2 regions of the Pseudomonas sp. CC11G genome follow, and region 2 is predicted to be linked to the other one. Evidence: predicted binding sites of a transcription regulator. Region 2 holds the regulator's gene; the other holds the start of a gene.

Region 1 (7,648 bases), on a different contig from region 2:
ACAAGTCAGCCATGTCGAATCCTCACTAAAAACATCATCACAGCATCCTTACAAACGCGTGGCGGTGGTTTCGCCCGCGGCGATGGTTTGGTACGTCTGCATCTGTTTGGCGATCTGCGCCACTTTATTGGCGTACTGCGGGTCGGTCGCGTAACCGGCCTGTTGCAGTTCGCGCACGAACTGTTTCGGGTTGGCGGTTTTATCCAGTGCGTTGTCGTACCGGTCGTTGTTCTGCAGGAAGCTCACGTAGTCGTTGAAGCTCTCCTGGAAACTGTCGTACGAGCGAAATGCCGCCGCTTCTTTCACTGCCTGGCCACCTTTGTATTCGGTGGTCACGGCACGCGCCGAATCGCCGTCCCAGCCGCCTGCGGCCTTGATGCCGAACAGGTTGTGGCTGCTGGAGCCGTCGGAGTCACGAATGATCGACTTGCCCCAACCGGTTTCCAGTGCGGCCTGGGCCACCAGGTAGGCCGGGTCTACACCAATCTTGGCGGCCGCTTCCTGCGCCATCGGCAGCATGGTGGAGATAAATTCGTCGGCCGACTTGAAGGCCGCTTTGCCCGGTGCCAATGGCGGTTGTGCCAGACGGCGGCCGGAGCTGGCATCAATGGCGTTAAGCGCAGCGGTCTTGCTGCTCGCAGTGGCACCAATCGCCGCGCTGTTGCTGGTGTTTTCGCCGCCAGCCAGTCGTTCTGGGCCAACGGCTTGCCGTCCGCTGTCGCACCGGCCGTTGTAGTTGGGACAATCCCGGCCAGCAATCGGTCAGACAATGTGCCCGGCAGCGACAGGCGGCGCTTGTTCAGCAGCTTCGAGTCGTCACGAAGCTTGTCCACGGGCGGCAACTCCTTGACCGCGTGGCTGGTCAGCGTCTTGCTCGCGCTGTCGCTGGCCGGGGTTGTGCCGGTGTTAGTGGTGGCATTGATGACGCTGGCATCGCCGGCCTGGGCAAACGGGTTGGCCTTGTGGGTGCCGCTCTTCATTTTCGACATTTGCCGCGCCAGCACATCGGCCAGGCCGATGCCGCCCTCTTTGGACATTTTGACCGCCAGCTCCTGGTCGTACATTTGCTGGTAGGTCTTGGCCTCGTTGCTGTTCATGAAGTTGCCTTCGGAGAAGGCTTCGTTGGCCGAACGCATCGCCTTGAGCATCTGGTTGAGAAACAGCGACTCGAATTCCTGGGCAACTTTCTTGATGTTGCCTTCGCTGTCGCGGTCCTGGCCGACTTTCAGGTTGGCCAGGCGATTGAGGTCGCTGTAGGCGCCGCTGTCGAGCTTGGAGCCAACCCCGGATGTCAATTTCGCGTCCATGGCTGCCTCCTTAGATAACGATCAAGTCGGCTTGCAGCGCGCCGGCCTGTTTCAGTGCTTCAAGAATGGCCATCAGGTCAGACGGCGAGGCGCCGACCTGGTTAACCGCCCGTACGATTTCATCCAGCGTGGTGCCGGGGCCGAATTTGAACATCGGCTTGGTTTCCTGCTCGGCACTCACTTTAGAACGCGGTACCACGGCGGTTTGGCCGTTAGACAAGGCGCCGGGCTGGCTGACGATAGGGTCTTCGGTGATGCTCACCGTCAGGCTGCCGTGGGTAACGGCCGCCGGCTGAACCTTGACGTTCTGGCCGATCACGATGGTGCCGGTACGCGAGTTGATGATGACTTTCGCCACCGCCTGGCCGGCGTCCACTTCGAGGTTTTCCAGAATCGAGAGGTAGTCCACGCGCTGGTTAGGGTCCAGCGGCGCGCTGACGCGGATCGAGCCGCCGTCAATGGCCTGGGCCACGCCGGGGCCGAGCAGTTCGTTGATCTGGTCGACCATATGCTTGGCGGTGGTGAAATCCGGGCGGTTGAGGTTCAGGTCAGGGTGTTGCCCTGGTCGAAACCGCTCGGCACCGGCCGCTCTACCGTGGCACCGCTGGGAATGCGGCCGGCCGACGGCACGTTAACGGTGATTTTAGAACCGTCGGCGCCTTGGGCGTCGAAGCCGCCGACCACCAGGTTGCCCTGGGCGATGGCGTAGACGTTGCCGTCGATACCTTTCAAGGGGGTCATCAGCAGGCTGCCGCCACGCAAGCTCTTGGCGTTACCGATGGACGAGATAGTCACGTCGATGGTTTGCCCGGGCTTGGCGAAGGCCGGCAGGTCAGCGTGAATCGACACCGCCGCGACGTTCTTCAGCTGCACGTTGCCGCCGGTGGGCACCTTGATGCCGAACTGGGCCAGCATGTTGTTGAAGGTCTGCACGGTAAACGGTGTTTGCGTGGTCTGGTCGCCGCTGCCGTTCAGGCCCACAACCAGGCCGTAACCAATCAGCTGGTTGGAGCGCACGCCCTGGATGGTGACCAGGTCTTTGATCCGCTCAGCCTGCACCGCCGAAGCGGCGAGCAGGAGACAGCAGGCGGTAAGCAGTCGTTTGATCATGACCGGCACTCAGAAAGGAAACAGCGGGCTGCTGAAGAAGCGGTCGAACCAACCTGGCTGGTTGGCATCGGCAAACGCGCCGGTTCCCGAATAGGTAATGCGCGCATCGGCCACACGGGCGGACGACACGGTGTTGTCGGTGGCGATGTCATCGGCGCGGACCAGGCCGGCAATGCGCACCAGTTCGTCGCCGGTATTAAGGGTCATCCACTTCTCGCCGCGGACCGCCAGAATGCCGTTGGGCAGTACTTCGGCAATGGTGACGGTGACCGAACCGGTCAGGCTGTTGCTCTGCGCGGCGGTGCTTTTACCGGTGGCTTTACGCGAACCGGCGTATCCGGCGTCGAGGCTCAACTTGCCGGCATTGAGCGGGTTGATGCCGACGTCAGGATTGTCTACCGACACACTGCCGCCAAACAGCGAGGTCAGACCGATGGAGGTGTTGCTGTCTTTGGCGATATCCGAGTTGGCGGCTTTGCTCGCCGAGGTGCGCTCATTCAGAGTGATGGTGATGATGTCACCCACGCGGTATGCCTTGCGGTCGCCATACAGGTTGTTTTCGAAACCGGTCTGGTAGATGGAACCGTTATTCAGCGCTGCCGGCAACGGCGTGCGCGGCAGCACCGGCGCGTAGTACGGGTCGTTCGGCTTGGCCGTAGGCGCGACGCAGCCGCCCAGAGCGAAGAGGCCAAGCAGGGGAAGAAGAACTAACCGTTTCATAACGCGTACCTCACATATTTTTTGCAACTGACCAGAGCGAGCCACCGATTGCCTACCAGCTCCTTATGGCGGGCCAAACGGGCTGTGGCTAAACCCAGCCAGTGATTAAAGATTCTGGGTAATGAACGACAGCATCTGGTCCGCGGTGGAAATCACCTTGGAGTTCATTTCGTAGGCGCGCTGGGTGGTGATCATGTTCACCATCTCTTCCACCACGCTCACGTTGGAGTTTTCCAGGGTGTTCTGTTCGATGGTGCCCAGGCCCGTCAGGCCAGGCGTGCCGACTTGCGGCGCGCCGCTGGAGGCGGTTTCCAGGAACAGGTTTTTACCGACTGCTTCCAGACCGCCCGGGTTGATGAAGTCGGCGGTTTGAATGTTGCCCACGATCTGCGGCGTGGCGTTGCCGGCGGTGGTTACCGAGGCGGTGCCGTCTTCACCCACGGTGAAGGTACGGGTTTCGGCTGGAATGACGATTGCCGGTTCCAGCGGGAAGCCGTTGGAGGTCACCACCTGGCCGTCGGAGTTCAGGTGAAAGCTACCGTCGCGGGTGTAGGCGATGGTGCCGTCAGGCTGCAGCACCTGGAAGAAACCACGGCCGTTGACCGCCATATCCAGCGGCTGCTCAGTGGTTTGCAGGCTGCCGATGGTGAACATTTTCTGCGTGCCGGCAATGCGCACACCGGTACCCAGTTGCAGGCCGGACGGCAGTTGGCTGTCCTGGGTGCTTTGGGCGCCGGGTTGACGACGGATCTGGTAGAGCAGGTCCTGGAATTCGGCGCGATCCCGTTTGAAACCGGTGGTCGACACGTTGGCCAGGTTGTTGGAAATGGTCGTCAGGTTCATGTCCTGGGCGGACAAACCGGTTTTACTGACCCACAGAGCCGGAAGCATGAATGTTCTCCTCGGGCGCCGACATCACGGCGCCGCGTACTGATATTTAGCTAAGTTGCAAAACACGAGCCAGGGACGTGGCGTCGTCTTCGGCCGTTCGCATCATCTTCACTTGCAGTTCGAACTGGCGGGACAGTGAGAGGATCGAGGTCATCTCCTCCACCGCGTTGACGTTGCTGGTTTCCACAAAGCCGGACTCCAGCTTCACGTTGTCGTCAGCCAGCAGGGGCTCGCTGCCCTTGTAATGGATCATGCCGTCCAGGCCCTTCTCCATTTGCTTGAGGTCGGGGTTGACCAGCTTGATGCGGTCTACCTCGGCCAGCACATTGGGGGCCTCGCCGAGGGCGCGAATGGTGATAGTGCCGTCCTGGCCGATCTCCACTTTTTGCTCCGGCGGCACGGAAATCGGCCCGCCATTGCCCAAAACCGGCAAACCGCTGCCGGTGCGCAACTGGCCAAGGCCGTCGATTTTCAGGCTGGCGGTACGTACATACGCTTCTTTACCGTCCAGGCCTTGCACCGCCATCCAACCGTCGCCGCTGACGGCCACGTCCATGGGGTTGCCGGTGTCTTGCAAGGTGCCGGGGGTAAAGTCGGTGCCGGGGCGTTCGCTCATGGCATATACGCGCGACGGAAAGCTGTCGCCGAACACCTGCATGGAACGCGCTTGTTCGAAGTCACGGCGAAAACCGCTCGTGGAGATGTTCGCCAAATTGTTGGCATGGGCCCGCTGAGCCATCGTGTTCTGGCTAGCCCCTGTCATGGCGACGTACAGCATTTTATCCATGGTGTTTCTCCGAGATTGGGCCGTGCCAAACGCTGGCGGCCTGCGGCTCTATGCAAGCTATAAAGCAGGCATCGTGCCAATCCCGAAATATTTCTGTACACCATTGATAAGCAAGGAATTTCACAAACAACAAAGGGCTTCCGAAGAAGCCCTTTGCAGGTGTGCGGCGACGGTTTGCCGCCGGCGGCAACCGGTTAACGCAGGTTAATGATGGTTTGCGTCACGGCGTTTTCGGTCTCGATGGTTTTGGCGTTGGCCTGATAGTTACGTTGCGCCACGATCAGGTCGACCAGCTCGGTGGAAATATCCACGTTGGAGGACTCCAGCGCACCAGCAGTCAATGAACCCAAGGTGCCAGCACGCGGCGTACCCACCACAGGCTCACCCGAATCGGCCGACTGCACCCACTGGGTTTTACCCACAGGCGTCAAGCCCTGCACGTTGGCGAAGTTGGCCAGAATCACCTGCCCTTGAATCTTCGACTGGCCGTTGGTGTAGCGGGCGAAGATCTGGCCGGTGTCGTCAATTTCCAGACCCGACAGCTGGCCGGTGGTGTAACCGTCCTGGGCCACGGCGTTGACGGCGAAGGTGCTGGAAACCTGGGAGGAACCGCGAATATCCAGGGTCACAACGGCCGAAGCATCAGCGCCGTTGGATGCCCATACAGGCGGTGTAGCGCCATCGGACTGCGCAGGAACCCAGTTACTGATGGTCAGTTTGCTGTTGGTATAACCCAACCCGGCACCCGGGGTGATCGTGCCGAGCTGCCCGGCGCCGTCGAAGGTAATGTTCGTGGTTGCAGGCACGGTGCTGGCCGGATTTTGCGGGTTACGACCATCGATCAAGACGTTCATGGTCCAGTCGTTCGCCACCGGCGGCGTCGCCGACGGGTCCGCGTTGTTGATGAAGTACTGGGTCATGACGTGGGCGTTGCCCTGGGCGTCGTAGATATTCACCGAGGTCGACGAGGTGTAGGTGGTCGGATCGCTCGGGTCGAACGGCGTGTTAGTCGGCGCCTTGCTGCTGGAGTTCAGGTTGAAGCTTTGGGTAATCGCAGTGGTGGCCTTTGGCGCCTGGTTGGAGGTCTGAATGCTCAGGTTACCGACCACGCCGTTCTGCAGCTGACCGTTGCCGTCTACCGAGTAGCCCTGCAGGTTGTAGCCGTTGTTGTCGACGATATTGCCGGCCTTGTCGGTACCGAAGTAGCCGGCACGGGTGTAGCTGATCGAACCGTTGTTGCTGGTCACGAAAAAGCCGTTGCCGTTCACACCCATGTCCAGGGCGTTTTCGGTGTAGTCGATGGTGCCCTGGTTGAACAGCTGGGCAACGTTGCCCAGCAACACGCCGCTACCGATGGCGTTGCTGCTGGAGGCCAGCATGGACGAGGAATACAGGTCCTGGAATTCGGCACGGGACTGTTTAAAGCCCACGGTGCCGGCGTTGGCGATGTTGTTACCAGTGATATTCAGGTCACTGGAGGCGGCCTTGATACCGCTAAGTCCGATATTGAACGACATGGGATGCTCCTGAAACGGCCGGGGTTGCCGGCGGTTATTGACCTATCACTTGAACTTTGGAAATGCCGATGCTGCCCAGCCCTGCGAGGTTCAGCAGCATCTCGCCGCCGTTGATCCCCAGGGTGACGCTGTCGACGTTGGCTGGGAGGCTGGTGCCCATGGCCACGTCTTTGCCGCCTACCGATGCGATGGCGTCGAAGCTGTAGGTGCCAGGCGCCATGACATTGCCGCTGGAATCTTTGCCGTCCCACATAAAGGTGACCTGGCCGGTTGATTGCTGGCCCAGGTTGACGCGCGACACCTGGTTGCCCTTGCTGTCGAGCACGTTGACGTACAGGTTGTCGGTGCCACTGGTGAGCGCGATGCTGCCTTTGAAGGTTTCGCTGGTGTCGACCACGGCGGTGTCGGTGGAGAGGATCACCTTGCGACCCACCAGCGACGAGGCTTGCAGCGCCTGCGACGACTGGGTGCTGGAGAGAATGCTCTCCACGCTGGTGTTGAGGTTGTCCAAGCTTTCCACCTGGGTGAACTGGGCCAGTTGCGCCACGAATTCACTGTTGGTTTGCGGGTCCAGCGGGTTCTGGTTGTTCATTTGCGCGACCAAGAGTTGCAGGAACTGGTCCTTGCCCAGGGTCTTGTCCTTGGTAGTCGTATCCTTGACGGCATACTGGTCCAGTATCGAACTCTGGGTGCTTACGCTATCGACGGCCATTTCTTTCCCCTACGTTCGAATTACTGACCCAGGGTCAGAACCTTGGTCATCATTTGTTTGGCGGTATTCATCATTTCGGTGTTGGTCTGGAACGCACGGCTGGCGGAGATCATGTCGGCCATCTCTTCCACCACGTTGACGTTCGGGTAGTAGACGTAACCGTCTTTATCCGCGGCCGGGTGGTTGGGCTCGTAGCGCGGCGTCAGGCTGCTCTGGTCTTCGACCACACCCATCACCTGCACGCCCCGACCGGAGTTGTCCTGGTCGGCAAACAGCGAGGTTCCGGCGCCGTTCTGCTGGGTCTGCTGGTCGGTGAACATGGTGGCGAACACCGGGTGGCGGGCGCGGTAGGTCTTGTCGACGCTGGACGAGACGGTCTCGGCGTTGGCGATGTTGCTGGAGATGGTGTTCAGGCGGGTGGTCTGAGCACTCATGCCGGTACCGGCGATATTGAAGACACTGGAAAGGGACATGGTTCGTCTCCGTTATTCGCCGCGAATCGCAGCAACAAGGCCTTTGAATTTGGCGTTCAGCAGGGTGAAGCTGGCTTGGAACTGCACAGCGTTTTCTGCGTAATTGGATTGCTCGATCTGCTCATCGACGG
Region 2 (7,648 bases):
GCCAGAGCAGCAACGACATCATTCCGACCACTATCCACGTCAGCGCCGCTATCGAATTGCAGGAGCGTTTGCTGCCGTCGCTCGGCCATTTGCTTAGCGCGCTGTGTGAAAAGTCGCTGCAAGTGCAGCCCTATGTGAAGACCGGTCGCACACACTTGATGGATGCGATGCCGGTGCGCATGAGCCAGGTGCTCGACGGTTGGGCGCAGCAGATTCAAAGCAATATCCAGCACCTGCGCCTGCTGCTGCCGAGCCTGCAAGCGCTGGCCCAAGGCGGCACGGCGGTGGGTACTGGCATCAACGCCCACCCGCGTTTTGCCGAAACCTTCTGCATTGAGCTGAAAGAACTGACCGGCCTGCACTTCACCCCTGGGGATAACTTCTTCGCCCTGATCGGCTCGCAAGACACCGCCGTTGCAGTATCCGGCCAGCTGAAAACCACCGCCGTGTCGCTGATGAAAATCGCCAACGACCTGCGGTGGATGAACTCCGGGCCGCTGGCCGGGCTTGCGGAAATCGAGCTGGAAGCGCTGCAGCCGGGATCCTCGATCATGCCGGGCAAGGTCAATCCAGTAATTCCGGAAGCCGTGGCCATGGTCGCCACCCAGGTGATCGGCAACGATGCCGCCATCACCGTTGCCGGCCAATCGGGCAACTTCGAACTGAACGTGATGCTGCCGGTGATCGCGCAAAACCTGCTGTACAGCATCGAGCTGTTGAGCAATGTCACGCGGCTGCTGGCCGACCGCGCCATCACCACCTTCAAGGTCAACCAACCCAAGCTCAATGAAGCGCTGGCCCGTAACCCGATTCTGGTTACGGCGTTGAACCCGATCATTGGCTACCTGAAGGCCGCCGAGATCGCCAAGCAGGCCTACAAGGAAGGCCGCGCGATTATCGATGTGGCGCTGGAGCACACCGATCTCAGCCGCGACCAACTGGAGCAGTTGCTTAATCCGGAAAAACTCACCGCCGGCGGCTTGTAACCCTCTCGATCTGAACCTGCGCAGGAGCGGACCATGAAGCATTGGCAAGGCATGATGAAGATTGGCAATCAGCTGTTCGGCGCCGGTGATTTCTATTCGGCGCGTGAGCAGTATCTGCAGGCGCTGGCTCTGGCACAGGTGCTGTTCGATCGCTGGGCCAATACCGATGAAGCGGTGGCCGCGCTGGTGATTTCCCACCACAACCTGGCTGATTTACACCTGCGTATCGGCCAGCCGGAAGAGGCGGCCGAATACCTCTGCGCCGTGCATGAATATTTGCTGGAGGCGTCGGAAAATCCGCGCCTCTCCAACATCCTGCGCGACACCGCTCTACGCCATAGCCAGCGCACCTACACGGAACTGCTCGGTTTTATCAGCGAACACGGCCAGTACCCGAGCACCGAGTACCTGTTGGCCTGCTCGCGCATTACCCACAAGCCACAGCTGGTGATCAAGTCTGGTCACCGGGTGTTGAGTCATCGCGTTTATGGAGAGTCCTAACATGACCTACAGCCTGCCCCCGCTGCCGTACGCCTATGGCGCGCTCGAGCCGGATATCGACACGCAGACCATGGAGATTCACCACAGCAAGCACCATCAGACCTATATCAACAACCTCAACGCGGCGCTGGAAGGCAATCCGCTGGGGCAGTTGCCGGTGGAAGAGTTGCTGACTCGTTTGAAGGACGTGCCGGAAAGCCTGCGTGGTGCGGTGATCAACAACGGCGGCGGCCACGCCAATCATTCGTTGTTCTGGCAGGTAATGGCCGAGAACGCCGGTGGCTTGCCGCAAGACGAATTGGCGCAAGCCATCGACGGGAGCTGGGCGGCTTCGACAAATTCAAGGAAGCCTTTACCAAGGCAGCGTTGACTCGTTTCGGCAGCGGCTGGGCGTGGCTGAGCGTCACCCCGGAGAAAAAACTGCTGGTGGAAAGTAGCGGTAACCAGGACAGCCCATTGATGACTGGCAACACGCCAATTCTCGGCCTGGACGTGTGGGAACACGCCTATTACCTGCGTTATCAGAACCGTCGGCCGGAATACATAGGCGCGTTTTTCAACGTGATCAATTGGCCCGAAGTGTTGCGCCGTTATCGTCAGGCGTTGAGTTGAAAACACCGGCGTCGGTGGTTTGCTGACAAGGTTTGTTCATGCCCGTTTCGTTGCAAACGCTGGCCGCCGCTGGCGGTAAAATACTGCGTCGCTCGCTGGGCTTTGCCATCTTGCTGGCGGGCGGCTTTCTGCTGTTTCGCCAGGCCGAGGCGCTGCTGGTTGCCCATCCTCACCTGTGGCGTGCGCCGCAGGGCAGCGTGCCCTGCTCGTTGGATGATGCTGCTGGACGCCGCGCTGACGCGCTGAGTGGGGGAGGGGATTACTCGCCTTCGTCGAAGCGGTTGTTGATCAATTCCACCAATGCAGCCAGGGCTTCATCGCCCTGTTCGCCGTCTGTGCTCAGGTGAATGGCGGTGCCTTTGCCGGCGGCCAGCATCATGACGGCCATGATGCTCTTGCCGTCTACACAGCTTTCGGGGCTGCGGCCGATGCGGATCTGGCACGGAAAACGACCGGCTACGCCGACAAATTTGGCGGCGGCGCGGGCGTGAAGGCCGAGCTTGTTGATGATGGTGATTTCGCAGGCAGGCATTGCTGCTTAAGTCCTTCTATAAGGCCTCGCGACTCTAAAGGTCGCGATGACGAACCTGGATGTTTTTCAGGGTTTTTTTCAGTTCTTTGCCCAGCCGGTCCGCCAGGTAGACCGAGCGATGATGACCGCCCGTACAACCAACAGCGACTGTGACATATGAGCGGTTACTGGCGGCGATACGCGGTAGCCATTTGTGCAGGTAGGCGTAAATATCGTCGTACATTTCCTGTACGTCGGGCTGTTCCTGCAGGTATTCGGCAACCACCGAATCCAACCCCGAATGCTCACGCAGTTCGGGCTTCCAGTAGGGGTTGGGCAGGCAGCGCACGTCGAATACCAGATCGGCATCCACCGGCATGCCGCGCTTGAACCCGAACGACTCCACCAGAAATGCCGTGCCTGGTTCGGGCTTGTTCAGCAGGCGCAGCTTCAAGGTGTCGCGCAGTTGGTAGAGGTTCAGGTGGGTGGTGTCGATCTTGAGATCGGCCAGATCGGTGATCGGGCTCAGCAGCACGCTTTCGTCGTGAATTGCTTCGGCCAGCGAGCGCTCGTCGGTGGTCAGCGGGTGGCGGCGACGGGTCTCGGAAAAACGCTTGAGCAGGGTGTCGTCGTCGGCGTCTAGGTACAACACATCGCAGTGGATATGCCGGGCACGCACTTCGGCGAGAATTTCTGGAAAACGTTTGAGCTGGCTGGGCAGGTTGCGCGCATCGATGGACACGGCTACCAGCGGTTGCAGCAATTCGGTGTGCAGCAGGGAGCGTTCGGCAAGCTCGGGCAGAAGCCCGGCGGGCAGGTTATCGATGCAGTAAAAGCCGTTGTCTTCGAGCACATCCAGCGCTGTGCTCTTGCCTGAACCGGACCGGCCACTGACGATGATCAAACGCATGCACAGTCACCCGTTCGCCTAGCGGCCGTTTTGTACGTCTACGACAACCTGATAAAGACGTTCGCTGGTGGGGGCGTGGCGCAGTTGGTCGCGGACATCGCTGCGGTCAAGCATGCTGGCGATCTGGCGCAACAGCTCCAGGTGTTCATCGGTGGCGGCTTCGGGTACCAGCAACACAAACAGCAGGTCTACCGGCGCGCCGTCGATGGCGTCGAAATCAACCGCCGACTCCAGGCGCAACAAGGCGCTGATCGGCGCCGTGCAGCCGGGCAAGCGGCAGTGGGGAATGGCGATGCCATTGCCAAAGCCGGTGGAGCCCAGTTTTTCCCGGGCCACCAGGCTTTCGAAAATGTCTTGGCCGTCCAGGTCGGGCAATTCACGCGCGACCAGGTTGGCGATTTGTTCGAGTACACGCTTTTTGCTGCCGCCCGGCACGCCCACAAGGGAGCGGCCGGGGGTCAGGATATTTTCAAGTCGAATCATGGGTTGGGTTGGTGTCAGCGGACTGTGGCGCCTTGCAGGCGACCCAGCTGCTTTTCCTTATGTTTGATAAGTTGGCGATCGAGTTTGTCGGTGAGTAGATCGATGGCAGCGTACATGTCGTCATGTTCGGCGTTGGCGACCACTTCGCCTCCGGCGATGTGCAAAGTCGCTTCGATTTTCTGCTTGAGCTTCTCGACCTCCATGGTCACTTGCACGTTGGTGATCTTGTCGAAGTGGCGTTCCAATCGACTGAGTTTCTCGTCGATGTAGTCGCGTAGGGCGTCGGTCACATCCAGCTGATGTCCACTGATGTTGACTTGCATACCGCTTTCTCCTTATTGCCGTGTGTAAGAGACAAGCTATCGGGCTTGTCGCCGGAACACTTTGGCCTTGGATCAGTGTAGTCGTCTTGCCAGAGCAGGGTTCGCCGGGCGAACCCTGAATAACGTTTACATCAGTCGCTTACGTTCACTGGAGGGCGCTATCCCGAGGGATTCGCGGTACTTGGCGACTGTGCGACGGGCTACCTGAATGCCCTGTGCCTCCAGTAAACCAGCGATCTTGCTGTCACTCAACGGCTTTTTCGCATTTTCCGCGGCAACCAGTTTTTTGATGATTGCGCGGATCGCCGTGGACGAGCATTCGCCGCCTTCGGAGGTGCTGACGTGGCTGGAAAAGAAGTACTTCAGCTCGTAAATGCCACGCGGGGTGTGCATGAACTTCTGCGTGGTAACGCGTGAGATGGTCGATTCGTGCATGCCCACCGCTTCGGCGATGTCGTGCAGCACCAAGGGTTTCATCGCTTCGTCGCCGTAGTCGAGGAACCCACGTTGGTGCTCGACGATCTGGCTGGCCACTTTCATCAGCGTTTCGTTGCGGCTTTGCAGGCTTTTGATAAACCAGCGCGCCTCTTGCAGCTGATTGCGCATGAAGGTGTTGTCGGCGCTGGAGTCGGCACGACGCACGAAACCGGCGTATTGCGGGTTGACCCGCAGACGCGGCATCGCTTCCTGGTTCAGCTCCACCAGCCAGCGATCGTTGTGCTTGCGCACGATAACGTCAGGCACCACGTATTCCGGTTCGCTCGCTTCGATCTGCGAGCCCGGGCGCGGGTTGAGGCTTTGAATCAGCTCGATGACCTGGCGCAGCTCGTCTTCCTTGAGCTTCATGCGGCGCATCAGTTGGCTGTAATCGCGGCCGCCGAGCAGGTCGAGGTAGTCGCCAGCCAAACGCTGGGCCTCGGCCAGCCATTGGGTTTTGGCGGGCAGCTGACGCAGTTGCAGCAGCAGGCATTCGCGCAGGTCGCGCGCGCCAATGCCGGAGGGTTCGAATTGCTGGATGCGGTGCAGCACGGCTTCGACTTCGTCGAGCTCGATGTCGAGCTCCGGGTCGAACGCGTCCAGCACTTCTTCGAGGGTTTCTTCCAGGTAGCCCTGGTCGTTGATGCAGTCGATCAGGGTGACGGCAATCAGCCGGTCCTTGTCGGACATCGGCGCCAGGTTGAGCTGCCAGAGCATATGGCTTTGCAGGCTTTCACCGGCCGAGGTGCGGGTGGTGAAGTCCCACTCATCATCGTCGTTGGAGGGCAGGCTGCTCGCGCTAGTCTGGTAGATGTCTTCCCAGGCGGTGTCGACGGGAAGCTCATTGGGAATGCGTTCGTTCCATTCGCCTTCTTCCAGGTTGTCGACGGTAGGCGCCGAGGTTTCCTGGTAGCTGGTGTCCTGGTAGGACTCTTCGCTGTTCGGCGCGGCGGGCGCGCTTTCGGCGCCATCGGCCAGCGGATCGCTATTGTCGAAGTCCTCGCCTTCTTCCTGGCGTTCGAGCATGGGATTGGACTCCAGCGCCTCCTGAATCTCTTGTTGCAGATCCAGGGTCGACAGTTGGAGTAAGCGGATGGCTTGTTGCAGCTGCGGTGTCATCGTCAGCTGCTGGCCCATTTTTAGGACGAGCGATGGTTTCATGGAGGGGGCTTAAGACCTTATTCGCCGGCGCATACGCGCTTTCCACAACGAGGGCGCATGAGCGCCACCAGGAAGCAAATTATATGCCTATGTTTGAGGGGTTTGCCTAGTCCTCAATCGAAGTCTGTAGTGCGTGTCCGAAATTCACTACAGACGGGTACTGCGGGCGCCTGTTACAGGCGGAACTCATGACCCAGATACACCTCTTTCACCAGCTGGTTGGCCAGGATGGTTGCAGAGTCGCCCTCGGCAATCAGCTGGCCGTCATTGACGATATAGGCCGTTTCGCAGATATCCAGGGTTTCACGCACGTTGTGATCGGTGATCAGCACGCCAATGCCTTTGGCCTTGAGGTGATGAATGATCTGTTTGATATCGCCAACAGAAATCGGGTCGACACCGGCGAACGGTTCGTCCAGCAGAATGAATTTTGGCGCAGTGGCCAGCGCGCGGGCGATTTCCACCCGGCGACGTTCACCACCGGACAGGCTCATGCCGAGGTTGTCGCGGATATGGCTGATATGGAATTCCTGCAGCAGGCTTTCCAGTTCCTTGCGGCGGCCGGCACTGTCGAGCTCTTTACGCGTTTCGAGAATGGCCATGATGTTGTCGGCCACCGAGAGCTTGCGAAAGATCGACGCTTCTTGCGGCAGATAACCGATACCGGCGCGTGCACGACCGTGCATGGGCAGGTGGGTGACGTCCTGTTGGTCGATCAGCACGCGGCCCTGATCGGCGTTTACCAAACCGACGATCATGTAGAAGCAGGTGGTTTTGCCGGCGCCGTTCGGGCCGAGCAGGCCAACGATCTGACCACTTTCAATCGACAGGCTGACATCACGAACCACCTGGCGGCCCTTGTAAGCTTTGGCCAGGTGTTGGGCTTTAAGAGTCGCCATTACTGCGCCTGTTTGTCGGCCGGCTGGGCGCCAGCGGGTTTGGTCTTGGGCTGAATAACCATGTCGATACGCGGGCGCGGGCTGGTGACGTTGGTGCCATTGGCACGGCCGGCGTTAACGATCTGGCGCTGGGTGTCGTAGACGATTTTCTCGCCTTCGAAGGTGTTGCCTTCCTGAATCACCTTGGCCTGGTCGATCAGCACGATGCGGTCTTTGGCGGCGAAATACTGGATGGTCAGGCCGTAGGCTTTGACGATCTGTTTGTCCGGCGCCGGTTTCTGCTCGTAATAGGCCGGGTTGCCCACGGCGGTAAACACTTCGATATCACCTTGCGGGTTTTGCGTGATGGTCACGGTGTTGCCGGTGATCTTCATGCTGCCCTGAGTGATAACGACGTCGCCGCGGTACACCGCCACACCTTGTTTGTCGTCGAGCTCGGCGCTGTCGGCCTGTACGCGAATCGGTTGTTCACGATCGGTAACCAAGGCCCAGGCGCTGGAGCTGGCAAATGCCGCGCCCAGGCTCAAAAGCAGGGACAGGGTGTGCAGGGAAAATTTGTTAACGAACCTCATGCTGGCCTCTTACGTTGGACAGCAGGAGCACCCGGCTGTCTTTCAAATACGCTTTCATTCCATTAGCCGTGGTCACTCCATTGGCGGCCTCGATTCTAACGGCTTGCTGGGTCTGCGCAAATTCCTTGTTCGGGAACACGGTCATGCGACTGCTGGTGATGATGGTGGGGCGATTCTTTTCGTCGGTGCGGGCAATGCGCACGTTGTCGATCA

Evidence for each region. The regulator sigma-54, encoded in region 2, starts transcription at its own class of promoters, with help from an activator protein. The targets are predictions, from matches to a motif close to ANTGGCATNNANNTTGCTNT.
Region 1: the regulator sigma-54 is predicted to act here: its motif matches at 4,877-4,896, upstream of AC0V2S_RS16975 (flagellar basal body rod protein FlgF).

Annotation. Positions count from the first base shown of each region.
Region 1 is NZ_JBWBZC010000013.1:126,588-134,235, reverse strand. It holds gene AC0V2S_RS17000 (FlgK family flagellar hook-associated protein) at 1-13, opposite strand, end outside; partial or broken gene flgJ (flagellar assembly peptidoglycan hydrolase FlgJ) at 49-1,307, opposite strand; partial or broken gene AC0V2S_RS16990 (flagellar basal body P-ring protein FlgI) at 1,318-2,417, opposite strand; gene flgH (flagellar basal body L-ring protein FlgH) at 2,427-3,137, opposite strand; gene flgG (flagellar basal-body rod protein FlgG) at 3,243-4,028, opposite strand; gene AC0V2S_RS16975 (flagellar basal body rod protein FlgF) at 4,075-4,815, opposite strand; gene flgE (flagellar hook protein FlgE) at 5,010-6,332, opposite strand; gene AC0V2S_RS16965 (flagellar hook assembly protein FlgD) at 6,367-7,044, opposite strand; gene flgC (flagellar basal body rod protein FlgC) at 7,065-7,517, opposite strand; gene flgB (flagellar basal body rod protein FlgB) at 7,530-7,648, opposite strand, start outside.
Region 2 is NZ_JBWBZC010000011.1:107,476-115,123, forward strand. It holds gene AC0V2S_RS15050 (class II fumarate hydratase) at 1-986, shown strand, start outside; gene AC0V2S_RS15055 (tetratricopeptide repeat protein) at 1,020-1,487, shown strand; partial or broken gene AC0V2S_RS15060 (superoxide dismutase) at 1,489-2,099, shown strand; gene AC0V2S_RS15065 (HPr family phosphocarrier protein) at 2,359-2,631, opposite strand; gene rapZ (RNase adapter RapZ) at 2,666-3,520, opposite strand; gene ptsN (PTS IIA-like nitrogen regulatory protein PtsN) at 3,539-4,003, opposite strand; gene hpf (ribosome hibernation-promoting factor, HPF/YfiA family) at 4,018-4,326, opposite strand; gene AC0V2S_RS15085 (RNA polymerase factor sigma-54) at 4,453-5,964, opposite strand; gene lptB (LPS export ABC transporter ATP-binding protein) at 6,138-6,863, opposite strand; gene lptA (lipopolysaccharide transport periplasmic protein LptA) at 6,863-7,435, opposite strand; gene lptC (LPS export ABC transporter periplasmic protein LptC) at 7,422-7,648, opposite strand, start outside.